Antarctobacter heliothermus: one gene and its partner. The protein of the gene in region 1 interacts with the protein of each later gene in a pairwise test. Links are inferred from orthologs where the notes say so. Each region holds a gene or a part of one and is shown in the gene's direction. Other genes may lie near its edges.

What was found. The genes of interacting proteins can lie anywhere in the genome.
Region 2: the proteins of ANTHELSMS3_RS07885 (region 1) and rplK interact in binary tests that used the Escherichia coli proteins (3 or more experiments, as listed by UniProt). The link is inferred for Antarctobacter heliothermus from one-to-one orthologs.

What each region holds. Positions count from the first base shown.
Region 1 is NZ_CP022540.1:1,662,082-1,670,071, forward strand. What follows is about bases 3,056-5,950. They hold ANTHELSMS3_RS07885 (50S ribosomal protein L11 methyltransferase), read left to right. Parts: upstream 3,056-4,012; coding sequence 4,013-4,888; downstream 4,889-5,950. Other genes in these bases: ANTHELSMS3_RS07880 (ferredoxin reductase family protein), read right to left, coding at 3,056-3,880; ANTHELSMS3_RS07890 (hypothetical protein), read left to right, coding at 5,005-5,349; ANTHELSMS3_RS07895 (DUF1127 domain-containing protein), read right to left, coding at 5,580-5,786. In the rest of the region: ANTHELSMS3_RS07870 (MFS transporter), read left to right, coding at 1-1,064; ANTHELSMS3_RS07875 (MATE family efflux transporter), read left to right, coding at 1,067-2,476; more of ANTHELSMS3_RS07880, read right to left, coding at 2,561-3,055; crossover junction endodeoxyribonuclease RuvC, read left to right, coding at 6,112-6,600; Holliday junction branch migration protein RuvA, read left to right, coding at 6,597-7,259; ANTHELSMS3_RS07910 (GIY-YIG nuclease family protein), read left to right, coding at 7,269-7,990. UniProt on the Escherichia coli protein: Methylates ribosomal protein L11.
Region 2 is NZ_CP022540.1:693,940-699,492, reverse strand. What follows is about bases 2,557-5,545. They hold rplK (50S ribosomal protein L11), read left to right. Parts: upstream 2,557-3,819; coding sequence 3,820-4,272; downstream 4,273-5,545. Other genes in these bases: ANTHELSMS3_RS03375 (hypothetical protein), read left to right, coding at 5,112-5,545; rplA (50S ribosomal protein L1), read left to right, coding at 4,277-4,975; nusG (transcription termination/antitermination protein NusG), read left to right, coding at 3,036-3,569; secE (preprotein translocase subunit SecE), read left to right, coding at 2,680-2,883. Outside these bases: ANTHELSMS3_RS03425 (hypothetical protein), read right to left, coding at 50-259; ANTHELSMS3_RS03420 (hypothetical protein), read right to left, coding at 377-598; ANTHELSMS3_RS03415 (hypothetical protein), read right to left, coding at 703-924; ANTHELSMS3_RS03410 (hypothetical protein), read right to left, coding at 1,029-1,250; ANTHELSMS3_RS03400 (hypothetical protein), read right to left, coding at 1,941-2,360; more of ANTHELSMS3_RS03375, read left to right, coding at 5,546-5,553. UniProt on the Escherichia coli protein: Forms part of the ribosomal stalk which helps the ribosome interact with GTP-bound translation factors.

The sequences.
Region 1 (7,990 bases):
GCGTACTGCACACGGTGCGCGAGATTCCCGGCTTTTTGGCCATCGGCGTGATCGCCGTGCTGTTGGTGATGCGCGAACAGGTGCTGGCGTTGGTGTCATTGGCGCTGTTGGCCGTGGCTACGGCGCTGACTGCGATGTTTCCCAGCATGGGCGGGCTGCTGTTCATCACCCTGCTCAGTTCCATCGGTTTTCACTACTACGAGACGGTGAACCAGAGCCTGCAATTGCAATGGCTGCCCAAGGATCGCGCGCCGCAGATGCTGGGCTGGCTGATTGCCGCCGGCTCTGCGGCCACGCTGATCGCCTATGGTGCCATCGTGCTGACATGGCAGGCTTGGGAGCTGTCCTATAATTTCGTCTACATGGTGTCGGGTGGGCTGACGCTGGTCATTGTCGCATTCTGCGCGCTGGCCTATCCGCAATTCGAAAGCCCCAACCCGCAGGTCAAAAAGTTCATCCTGCGCCGCCGGTACTGGCTGTATTACGCGCTGCAGTTCATGTCGGGCGCGCGGCGGCAGATCTTTGTCGTCTTTGCCGGGTTCATGATGGTCGAGCGGTTCGGGTTCGAAGTGCATGAGGTCACGGCGCTGTATCTGATCAACCTTGTCGCCAACATGGTGATCGGCCCGGTCTTTGGCCGCGCGGTGTTCAAGTTCGGGGAACGCAACACGCTGATTTTTGAATACGTCGGCCTGACTGTGGTGTTCCTGCTGTATGGCGGGATCTACTGGTTTGGATGGGGCGTGATCCTTGCCGCCACGCTGTATGTGATCGACCACCTGTTTTTCGCCATGGCGCTGGCGCTGAAAACCTACTTCCAGAAGATCGCCGATCCGGGGGATATCGCCCCCACCGCCGCCGTGGCCTTTACCATCAACCATATCGCGGCGGTCTTTCTGCCGTTTTTGCTGGGCTACCTCTGGCTGATCTCACCCGGGGCAGTGTTCGGTCTTGCCGCTGGTATGGCGCTGGTCAGTCTGGCGCTTGCGATGATGATCCCGCGCCACCCGGAACCGGGCAATGAAACAGTTTTTGGCGGGGTCATGGCGGCCCCGGCCGAGTAGGTATGGCAGCAGGCCCCACGCAGACGGACGGGCGGTTTCTGACCGGGTCCACGCTGGGCCATGTGGTCCGCATGACCCTGACCGGGGCGGCCGGGATTACCTTTGTGTTTATCGTCGATGCGGCGAACCTGTTCTGGGTGTCGCAACTGGGGCAGCCGATCCTGATGGCGGCCATCGGCTATGCCTTTGCCATCCAGTTCTTTACCGTCTCCATCGGCGTCGGGCTGATGGTTGGCACCACGGCACTGGTATCGCGCAGTATCGGGCGCGGTGAACGGGCGTTGGCGCGCGAACAGGGCGCGGCGGGGATGCTGCTGACCTTTCTGGTACAGGCCGTCACGGCGGGCACGGTGGTTGCGTTCCGGCGCGATTTTCTGGGCAACGTTGGTGCCAGTGGCGAGGTGCTGGATCTGGCCGCGCGCTATGTGGCGCTGTCGATGCCGTCGCTGGCGATCATGGCCGTGGGCCTGTGTGGCAGTGCTGTGCTGCGTGCCGACGGGCTGGCGCGGCAGGCGATGATGGTCACCATGGGCGGCGGGATTATCATGCTGGGCGTCGACCCGGTGCTTATCTATGTGCTGGAGATGGGGCTGGATGGTGCCGCGCTCAGTGTCTGGATCTTTCGCGGCATTATGGCCGGGTTGGCGATCTGGTACGCGGGGTTTCGACACGGGCTGCTGGCGCGGCCCTCGCTGGTCCTGTTGGTGCGCCACGCGCCCGCGTTGCTGCGGGTGGCGGTGCCTGCCATCGTGACGCAAATGGCCACGCCTTTCGGGAACTTCCTGTTGACCGGCTTTATCGCGGCCTATGGCGACAACGCGGTTGCGGCCTGGGCGGTGATCAACCGCCTGACGGTGGTGGCCTTTGGCGGGCTGTTCTCACTTGCGGGGGCGATTGGCGGCATCTTTGGCCAGAACTTTGGCGCGCGGCAGTTCGACCGCTTGCGCCAGACCTATCGGGACGCGGCGCTGTTTTGCGTCTGCTACGCGGGCGTCGTCTGGCTGATCTTGATGGCGCTGACGGGGACGATTGCCAAGGGCTTCGGGCTGACGGCAGAGGGGGCCACGGTGCTGCGCGCCTTTACCCAGATCGGCGCGTTGTCCTTTACCCTTGGCGGGCTGCTGTTCGTGTCCAATGCTGCGGTCAATACGCTGGGTCGGCCGCTGTGGGCCTCTGTCCTCAGTTGGCTGCGCGATGGGCTGTTGTTGTGGCCTGCCGCAGTCTGGTTGACGGCGGGTTATGCGGCAGAGGGCGTGGTTTATGCGCAGGCGCTGGTTGGCGCGGTCATGGGCATTGTGGCCGGGGGATTGGGCTGGCGTTATGTCCGGACAATTGGCGACGGCCCGCTGCCAAAGGTCAACCTGCGGGAGCGGCGCGCATGGCGCGATCCCAATCGCTGGCGGCGGCGCTAGACCGCACCGCGCAGGGCGAAGACCAGGATCGCTAGCGCGATCACGGCGGTCAGCACCCAGAACACGCGCAAGATGCGGCCACGGCTAGTCATAGCTGAACTGCTCCAGAAGGATGTTTTTTGGGGGGACGCCAAGGTCCGTCAGGACCTGTTCAACCGCGTGCAGCATGGGAGGGGGACCGCAGAGGACAAAGACCCAAGTGCGCAGTGCGTCTTGATCGAAATGGCGTCGGATCATTTCCGCGGTGACAAAGCCGGTCTCGCCCGTCCAGTTTTCAGGCGGTTCTGACAGGACATGGACCACCCGCAGCGGCCCGTCCGTGGCGCGCGCTTTCAATTCCGCGTCGCAGACGATCTGGTCGATGGTCCGGTTGGCGTAGAGCAACAGACGCGGGCGCGGGTCCGCGTCGGCATCCAGTTGGCGCAGGTGCGACAGCATCGGGGCGATGCCGACGCCCCCCGCGATCAGCGCAACACCCGCAGCGTCCCGATGCCGGTCCAGCGTCAGTGACCCAAAAGGCGCATCGACATAGGCACGGGTGCCGGGCCGGATCCCTCCAATTCGGTTGGTGAAATCGCCCAGTTCCTTGATGACAAAGCGCAGGTCCGGGTCTTCCGCCGGGGCAGAGGCGATGGAGAACGGATTTTCATCCAGCGATACGGCAGGTCTGCCAACACTGATCCAGGCGAAATGACCGGGTTGGTAGCGCAGCCCTGTGTGGCCTTCGGGGCGCAGGCGCAGTTCCCAAGTACGGTCAGCCACGCGGGCAACGGCGCTGACCGTCCAGGGGCAGCGCGCCTTCATGGCCGGTTTGATCACATAGACCCAGAGCAGCGAAAAGACGGCCACCGCAAACAGCGCCCACCATAGCACGGCCAGCGTCGGATCGGCGCTGTACCGACCCGCGCGAGTGGCGTGCAGCACGCCAAGCCCGGCCACACCTAGCGCCATCAGCCCATGCATCGCGCGCCAGTGTTCATGTCGGAACAGTCCGTCGCGCCCCAGCGCTATGACCATCAGTGCCCCCAGCAAAAGCCACGCAACGATTCCCGGCCATAGCCCCGACCAATCGTAGTTGAGTGCGGCAGACCCAGGCGGCGTCAACCCGCCGCTCAAGCTTTGCGGACCGGCATACAGATAGGGGTGCAGCAGGATCATCACGGTGGCGGCGCGGGCCAGCAGCTGATGCAGGCGCATGGTGACGTCCATGCCGATCCGCCCCGAGATTACCCGGAACCGCCCCGACAGGACAAATTCCACCAACAGGATGGCCAACCCGGCCAGCGCCACGCCACTGGCCAGTTCGTCGCGCAAGGGGCGCGGCGCATGGCCCTGCACTGCGGCCAAGACAAGCGGCGCGCAGGTCAGACCGAGGTAGAACAGGACAAGCAGGGCTGCGGGCATGGCGTCATCTCGAAACGTGCATTGACGATACCACGCCCTAACATCGGTTTCACACCTGGGGTGCGGCGGCTTGCGGTGGACGGGCATTCGTGCAACAGCGAGGGCGTTTTCCCCCGGAATGGACTCCTCGACATGCCCAAGACATGGACCGCCTTCACCACACTTTCCGACAAGGAGCAGGCCGAGGCGCTGGGCCTCGCAATCGAGGAGATGGACCCGGAGCCCATGGGCGTTGGTGTCTTTGAGATCGAGGACGGCTCTGGCATGTCCGAGGTGGGCGGCTATTTCACCGAGGCACCGGACGAGGTGGCGCTAGCGCTGCTGGCGGCGGCCTATGGGGCCAAACCCTTTGTTGTCTCCAAGGTGCCGGACACCGATTGGGTCGACAAGGTGCGGCGCGAACTGACCCCGGTCGAAGCGGGACGTTTTTTCGTCTATGGCAGCCACGACGCGGACAAGATCCCCGATAGCGCTGTGCCTCTGCTGATTGAGGCCGCGATGGCCTTTGGCACCGGGCACCACGGCACCACGCAGGGCTGTCTTGAGGCGCTTGATCGTCTGGCAACTGAGGGGTTCATCGGCAAACATGTCGCTGACATCGGCTGCGGCACGGCGGTTCTGGCGATGGGGGCCGCGTGCCTCTGGCCCGACATGATCATTGCCTCCGACATTGATGAAGTCGCCGTCGAGGTGGCAGAGGCCAACGTGCGCGCCAACAACCTGTCCGACAAGGTAACCTGCGTTGTGGCCGCCGGGTTCGAGAACCCGGAACTGCATGCGCGCGCGCCGTATGATCTGGTCTTTGCCAATATTCTGAAACAGCCGTTGATCGACCTTGCCCCGGACATGGCCAGCCACATCGCCCCCGGCGGCTATGCGATCCTGTCCGGCATTCTGACCTGGCAGGCGGATGAGGTCGTCGAGGTTTATACAGCCCAAGGGATGCCGCAATTGCGCCGCGATACGATTGGCGAATGGGTGACGCTTACCCTCCAGCGGAGCCAGTAAACAAAGGGTTAATGTCTCTATTCAGAACAAATTTGAACTGAATTGCCTCATTCTTGCCGTAAAGTTTGGCTAAAACTTGTCTTAATCGGTGGGGGCCGATTTCAAGTGAGGCTGCCATGGATCAGGCCCAACAAAGTTTTCACAAGCGTGAGCAGGCGCTGCGGCGCAAACACATCCGCATGTCCAAGGGCTATGTGACCCGGATGAATCGCAACGGGGTCATCGAACAGGTGCCGGACCGGCATTTCAGCGGGATTGGCCTGCGCCTTGTTCTGCGATTGGCTCTGGTCGTCATGGCGTTCAAGATACTGGCCTATGCCTGGTTGGGTGAGACGCAATACCTTAGCAGTGTCGCGACCCTGTCGCAGGGGGCCTTGTATGAAAAGGCCGGGGCCTGGGTGATGCAGGCAGATCCCGTGACCCGTGCGGTGGCGGGGTTCATCTCGCCGCGGGTCGGCTAAGGCCCATTGGTTAAAACCCATTGGTTAAAACCCATTGGTTAAAACCCATTGGTTAAAACCCATTGGTTAAAACCCATTGGTTAAAACCCATTGGTTAAAACCCATTGGTTAAAACCCATTGTCCAGAATGCGAAACGGCCACGCTTCTTGCGAAGCGTGGCCGTTTGCCTTGCCGTGAGTGGCAACCGTATGGACCGGGTCATCCCACCCGTTCCATCCAAGTCTAAAGATCAGTAGCGTCCAGCAACGCTGTCGATGTCGCCGCGGTGCAGGCCGATATCGTCAAGTTCACGATCGGTCAGGGCAGACAGGCTGTTGCGGGTCAGGCGGGCATCATTCCATGCGGCAAACGTGCCGATGGCAGTTGTAAACATAGTGCCGATGCGCGCGGCGGAGCCCGAAGCGGCGTACGGGCGGGTCAGGTCGGTTGCGGCCATTTCTGGTCTCCTTGAGTCTGGTCGAATATGGTTTGTTGTTCGTTCTGAAACCGCACATAGTTTGGGCAATCGGCCCGTTCAAGCTGCATTTTCTGCATGGGTCTCATGCATTTTTTGCATGGCAGAAACAGAGGTTAACCCTGTTGAAAAACAAGCAAAAAACCGCCGTTTTCGGCGTCGGTTTCTGACGTTTGCGTGACGCAATCAGGCAGCGCGTGTCGGTCCGGGAGTAAGCGGTGTCGCAATTGGTCTTCGGCGCATTAACCTTGGTCTTTGTTCGCGTTTCGTGCTAGCCGTGTCTGAAAAACAACAACAGTAGGCATCCATGCGGATATTGGGCATCGACCCGGGGCTGCGCACCCTCGGATGGGGTGTGATCGAGGTAGACGGCAGCCGACTCAGGCACGTTGCAAACGGGTTGTGTAAGCCCGGTGGTACGGAATTGGCCGAACGACTCCTCAATCTGCACGTTCTTTTGACAGAAGTGTTCCGCGAAATGGCCCCCGATGAGGCGGCTGTGGAAAAGACCTTTGTGAACCGCGACGGGGCCGGGACGCTGAAACTGGGTCAGGCGCGGGCGATTGCCTTGCTGGTGCCGGCTCAGTTTGGGCTGACCATCGGAGAATATGCGCCGAACTCTGTCAAGAAGACAGTTGTGGGTGTCGGCCACGCTGAAAAACATCAGGTCGAACATATGGTCAATCTGCAATTGCCCGGTGCCAATCCGGCAGGGCCGGATGCGGCAGACGCGCTGGCGATTGCGATCTGCCACGCGCATCACATGGGGACGCGACGGATGAAGGTGCGGGCATGATCGGGCGCATTGCAGGGCGGATCATCTATCACGGTGAGGATCATGTGCTGATCGACGTTCAGGGCGTCGGCTATGTCGTCTATTGCAGCGACCGGGTGCGCGCGGGCCTGCCCGGCGCAGGCGAGGCGGCGGCGCTGTTCACCGATCTGCTGGTGCGTGAGGATCTGTTACAGCTTTTCGGCTTTCCGACGTTGGTTGAAAAGGAATGGTTTCGCCTGCTGCTGTCGGTGCAGGGCGTTGGGGCCAAGGCGGCACTGGCGATCCTCGGCACGCTGGGGCCGGACGGGGTCAGCCGCGCGCTGGCATTGGGCGACTGGTCAGCGATCAAGGCGGCGCGTGGCATTGGCCCCAAGACGGCGCAACGCGTGGTCATGGAGTTGAAAGACAAGGCGCCGATGGTCATGGCCATGGGCACGGCAGAGACGCAGGGCTCTGATTCTGTGACGCCGGTCGATGTGATCGAAACCGCGCCCGCCGCTACCCCCGCTCCACCACGCGCCGCCAACGCGCAGGCAGAGGCGCTGTCGGCATTGGGCAACCTTGGCTATGCCCCTTCAGAGGCCGCAGGAGCCGTGGCAGAGGCCGCTGGTGCCGCGCCTGAGGCAGACACCGCGGGACTGATCCGCGCGGCGCTGAAGCTGCTGGCGCCAAAGGGGTAAGGGATGCGATTGGCCGAAATCCTCATGGCGAGGGGCATTCAAACGCATGAAACTGCTGTCGTCCTTCATCGTCCATCAGAGCCGGGGTTGCGTGGCGCAATGGCCCATATCATACAAAATCGCCGCGAAATTTTTGAGGCGTATCAGTCGTTTCACAGCAAGACCGCGACGGCGACACTGCGTAGGCGGGCAAAAATGCTGTCTTTTGCGGAAACGGAACCGGGTGAAATGGTGTTTGTCGGCTTTTATGCCGCGGAGTTTGTTGGCCAGCGACCGAGCGCGGAGATTAATTTGGACCCTAGTGTTCTGGCCCTTCACAGGGACTATGGTATGGACCTGTGGCGGGAAGCCGATAATGAGAGTCAGCCATGGTTTGACGTGAAGTTGTTGCCTGAGATGGCTGATTTGGCGGGCCGTCTGCGAATCCGAACACCGGAGGGGCGCGCCTATGTGCGGTTGGCTGAAAACCTAGACGCGGAAGTCATCTCGATTGAGAGAGCCTCCAGGTATTCGCCACCATTTCCTGGGTGGCGCAAGCTGTGCTTGAAAACAGAAGATGTACGGTTTCTGCCTAACGCTTGGGCGACGAGGCTGCGCGAGTGGAGAGGGATTTACCTGATCGTCGACGAAAGCGATGGCGCTCGCTATGTCGGTAGTGCTTACGGAGCGGAGAATATTCTGGGGCGCTGGCAGCAACATTGTGCCGGAGAGGTGGGTGTCACAGTCGAGCT
Region 2 (5,553 bases), 970 kb from region 1 along the record:
GGCGGCTTTTTCGTTGTTGTCCAGCGCCGACAGGGCGCAGGAGCGATCCTTAGTCTCTGGCCGGGGCCGTCATGATCGTGGCGTACTGGCTGGCTGTGACACTGATCCGTGTCGTAACGTGGCTGCGCCCGAGGGTCGAAAAATCCGAGCCGGGCAGGGAGTAGACCGCGACAGGCAGTGGGTTTTCAGGCAGCGATGCCTGCACCGCGCCAGACAGCGCGACAGTTCCGAACAGAGCTGATGAAAACAGGGTTTTCATGTCCATTTCCTTGGTTTTGCCGAAGCGCCCGACGCATGGTCTGCCGCAACGGGACGATATGGGGCATGGCTCTGCCGCGCGCTACATGGAAGGGCGTCGACAGAGCCGTTGTCCGCATTACTGCAGGATCGATTTGATCTGGGCGCGCTTCTCGCCGTTGCTGCCATTGCCGTGAACGATGTTGTTGATGAACTGCACATCGGCGGTCGAGAGATTCGAGAAGTCAGCGCCGGGGACGATGTACTGGGCATCGCGGTCGACGGAGGGCGATGTGGTTGCATAGGCGGTGCCGGTGAAAGCTGCGGTTGCGATCAGGGCGGAAGCGATGAGGGTTTTCATGATGAAGTCCTTTATTGATCTGATTGGATGGCGGTCATTGCCGCGAAGGGAAAAGTGAGCGTCGCGGATCAGGGAGTGAATTCGCGACGCTCAGGAAGCCCGCATTACTGCAGGATCGATTTGATCTGGGCGCGCTTCTCACCGTTGCTGCCATTGCCGTGAACGATGTTGTTGATGAAGTGCACATCGGCGGTCGAGAGATTCGAGAAGTCAGCGCCGGGGACGATGTATTGGGCATCGCGATCAACGGAGGGCGACGTGGTCGCATAAGCGGTGCCGGTGAAAGCTGCGGTTGCGATCAGGGCGGAAGCGATGAGGGTTTTCATGATGAAGTCCTTTATTGATCTGATTGGATGGCGGTCATTGCCGCGAAGGGAAAAGTGAGCGTCGCGGATCAGGGAGTGAATTCGCGACGCTCAGGAAGCCCGCATTACTGCAGGATCGATTTGATCTGGGCGCGCTTCTCACCGTTGCTGCCATTGCCGTGAACGATGTTGTTGATGAAGTGCACATCGGCGGTCGAGAGATTCGAGAAGTCAGCGCCGGGGACGATGTACTGGGCATCGCGGTCGACGGAGGGCGATGTGGTTGCATAAGCGGTGCCGGTGAAAGCTGCGGTTGCGATCAGGGCGGAAGCGATGAGGGTTTTCATGATGAAGTCCTTTTGGTCTGGTTTCTGGGGACGACGGCGCCCCGGCTTGTTCGTGCCGGGCTGTTCGTCCGACACCAGACAAACTGGGGTCGTTCTGGGAAAAGGAAAATCACAGGATGATCGCACTGAGTAACGCCGATTTGTCATTGAAATTCAGGGCAGTGGACATGTCTGTGTGCGCCGTTGCACATCAGTGGTTCGGCCCAATACAGACTGCCGCTGGCGCGTTACAGACGGGTCTTCGAGCTCGCAGATTCCGTGATTTAACGGCGCAGTTTTTTCGGATCACAAGGAATTGCACCAAGGCTTCTGGAGCGCAAACCGCCGGTTTGTTTCAGTGCGAGCCCGGCGCCGTGAGGTGGCGTGCGGAAATCCGTGAATGAGCGTGCGCAAACCGATGAGGTTTTGGCGCGACCGGCCCGAGGAACACTTGGCAAAAACCCTCGTTTTGACCTCTTGATTTCGCCTTCGTGTTGGCGTACCCCACGACACGGCCTTAGGGGTATAGCTCAGCTGGTAGAGCGACGGTCTCCAAAACCGTAGGTCGAGGGTTCGAACCCTTCTGCCCCTGCCAACATCCAGACACACCTAAAGCCCGCAGTGCGGACAACACGATGCGGACCGAAAGGCCGGCCACGAAAAAAGGGCCGCCCGAAGGCAGCCCTTTGTGCAGGATGTGCAGCGAAGTTGTCAGTTGGCCATCAGGTCGCGCACCACAGTTTCGATTTCCGTGTTGTCGCCGTTGTCGATCGCATTCTGCAGACGCTGAATGTCGATGTCGCTCAGCATTGCAATGTCCAACTCAGGGGCATAGCGGCCGATTTCCGCGCGCTCGGCTTCGGTCAGTTCAGTTTGGACCTCGATCTCGACCGTGTCGATCGCTTCAAGGTTGGCTTCAGTCACCAGGCCGCGCATCTTAAGGCCCTTCTCCGATTCCGAGTCTCCGCCTTGAGCGATGACCATCAGTCCTTGAATCTGCTGGTCGGTCAGGGTTTCAACCTTGACGCGGGGCAGGAAGCTTTCGATCGTGCTGGTCTCCAACTGGGTTTGTGCCAGTGCACCAGTGCCCAACAGGGCGGCGATTGCGGTAGCGGTAAGAAAGCGAGTCATGAGATGGCTCCTTTGCTTCTGGTTTCTTTGTGCCGGGGCTCTGTTCCCCGGCGGCTCTGGGTAGACAACGAGGCGAGGCACTAGTCGTTCCAAAGAAAAAAAATATTTTGTGCCAGTGGCTTACGTAGATATACGTAGATAAAGGAAGCGCGGGCGCGTAACCCGTAGGGGGCGTGACCGGTTCCATCACGCTTTTGGTAATTCGGTCGCGTTTTGGTGAGAATCCGGCGTCATGGACGGGGGCGGGGTGCGGGACTTGTATTTGCAGGCGTCTGCGCGTATTTCCGCACAAACGTCGATACGCACGGGAATACGCAGCATGGCAACCACCAATCCGCTTCAGTTCATCCAGCAGGTCCGGGCCGAAGTGGCCAAGATCGTCTGGCCGACACGGCGAGAGGTTTTTCTGACCACCATCATGGTGTTCATCATGGCCACGCTGACGGCGATCTTCTTTGCCCTTGTCGATTTGGGTATCCGCTCTGGCCTGCAGGCCTTGCTGGCGGCCATCGGCAACGGCTGACACGGCGCGGTCCTGTCCGGTTTCCGCCGCAGAAGCGCTTGCAATGCGGAACGAGGGCCGATAAGGACCACCGACACAGTTGGCGCGCGATCTCGCGCGCCGATTTTCGTTTTGGGCAGGCCCGTAGCGGCCTGAAAGATCGAAGGTAAGACATGGCAAAGCGGTGGTATTCGGTAAGCGTTCTCTCGAACTTTGAGAAGAAGATTGCCGAACAGATCCGGACAGCGGTCGAGGAGCAAAGCCTCGAGGACCAGATCGACGAAGTTCTGGTGCCGACCGAAGAAGTGATCGAGGTGCGCCGCGGCAAGAAGGTGACGACAGAGCGTCGTTTCATGCCGGGTTACGTTCTGGTTCACATGGAAATGTCGGACCGGGGTTATCACCTCGTGAACTCGATCAACCGAGTCACCGGCTTTCTGGGTCCGCAGGGGCGTCCGATGCCGATGCGCGACGCCGAGGTCGAGGCAATCCTTGGCCGGGTTCAGGAAAACGAGGATGCACCGCGCACGCTGATCCACTTTGAGATCGGCGAAAAGGTCAAGGTCACCGACGGTCCGTTCGAAGGCTTTGACGGCATGGTCGAAGGGGTCGATGAGGACAACTCGCGCCTGCGCGTGTCGGTATCGATCTTTGGCCGCGAAACCCCGGTTGAGTTGGAGTTCACGCAGGTCACAAAAGAGATCTGACGCGACCGCAGCTTGGTGTGAGATGGAATTCGGGAGCGTGTGGCGTAAGCTGCGCGCTCTTTTCATATCGGCTGGCCGTGAGCGGTTGATCTTTTTCCGCAACTGGTCTAACAGCCGAACCTTCATCGGATCGCGCGAGTCGCGGTCCGTTTGATTGTGGGAGGCGAGGTGCGCGCGCGCATCGGACCTGACCACGCCACAACTCTGCCCCCGCGACGCGTCAACGGGGTGATGGAACAGGAGATAGCCGATGGCAAAGAAGCTCGCCGGCAAGATGAAACTGCAGATCCCTGCAGGCAAAGCCAACCCCTCGCCGCCCGTGGGCCCCGCCCTGGGTCAGCGCGGCATTAACATCATGGAATTCTGCAAGGCGTTCAACGCCAAGACGCAGGACATGGAGCCGGGCGCACCTTGCCCGACAGAGATTGTCTATTACCAAGACAAATCCTTTACCATGAACATCAAGACGCCGCCCGCGTCTTATTACCTGAAAAAGGCCGCTGGTCTGAAGCCCGTCGGCAAGCGGAACCGCCCCAAGGGCGCCGTGACCCCCGGCCGTGAAACCGTGGCAACGGTGACCGTGGCGCAAGTGCGCGAGATCGCTCAGGCCAAGATGAAAGACCTCTCGGCCAATGATGTCGAAGCGGCGATGCAGATCATCCTGGGCTCTGCCCGGTCGATGGGTATCGAGGTGAAAGGGTAAAATCATGGCAAAGCTCGGAAAACGCGCCAAGTCGGCCCGCGAAGCCTTCGCTGGCAAAGAAGGCCTGACGGTCGAGGAGGCGGTCAGCCTCATCAAGTCGAACTCGAAGACCAAGTTCGATGAGACCATTGAAATCGCTATGAACCTGGGTGTTGACCCACGCCACGCGGACCAGATGGTCCGTGGCGTGGTCGGCCTGCCCAACGGCACCGGCAAGACCACCCGCGTGGCGGTTTTCGCCCGTGGCCCCAAGGCGGACGAAGCGCAGGCAGCCGGGGCCGACATCGTCGGCGCCGAGGATCTGATGGAAGCCATCCAAGGCGGCACCATTGATTTCGACCGTTGCATCGCGACGCCGGACATGATGCCGATCGTGGGCCGTCTGGGTAAGATCCTGGGTCCGCGCAACCTGATGCCGAACCCCAAGGTCGGGACGGTGACCATGGACGTGGCACAGGCCGTTACGGACGCCAAGGGTGGTCAGGTTCAGTTCAAGGCAGAGAAAGCTGGCGTGGTCCATGCCGGTGTCGGCAAGGTTTCGTTCGACGAAGCCAAGCTGGTCGAGAACATCCGCGCCTTTGTCGGTGCGGTGAGCGCGGCCAAGCCTGCAGGCGCCAAAGGCACCTACATGAAGAAGATCGCGCTCAGCTCGACCATGGGGCCGGGCGTGACGATCGATGTCGTGAGCGCCACTGGCAACTGAGCCAACAGACACAATATGTGACAAAGGCGGGCCAATGGTCCGCCTTTTTCGTTTCTGCAAACATCTCATTAACAGCCGTGCCGTAGGACCGTAGGGAGATCTTTTGTCAATCGGATGGAGGCCCCCGATGCCCTGTTTGCGTGCTTTGCTGATTTGCCTTTTTTCCGCCATGGCCAGCTTGCCATCTGTTGCCCTGGAAGTTCCGAACGGCCCTCCGATCCTGACTGTAAGCGGCGAAATAGGCGCGGCCAACATGGGGGCTGTCGCCGTGTTCGATCGTGCAATGCTCGAAGCGCTCGATTGGCGGGAAATCGAGACATACACACCGTTCACCGACGGGCCGCAAAAGTTTGCAGGTCCGACTCTGGCATCGTTGCTGGAGACGATTGACGTCGACAGCGGCACGCTCATGGCGACGGCGTTGAATGACTTCTCGATCGGCATTCCGGTGTCGGACGCAGACGCGTATGACGTTTTGCTTGCGCTCGATCACAATGGACGGGCGATGCGAATGCGCGAAAAGGGCCCGATCTGGGTCATCTACCCCTCTGACAGTGCCGACGTGATCGATGATGAAT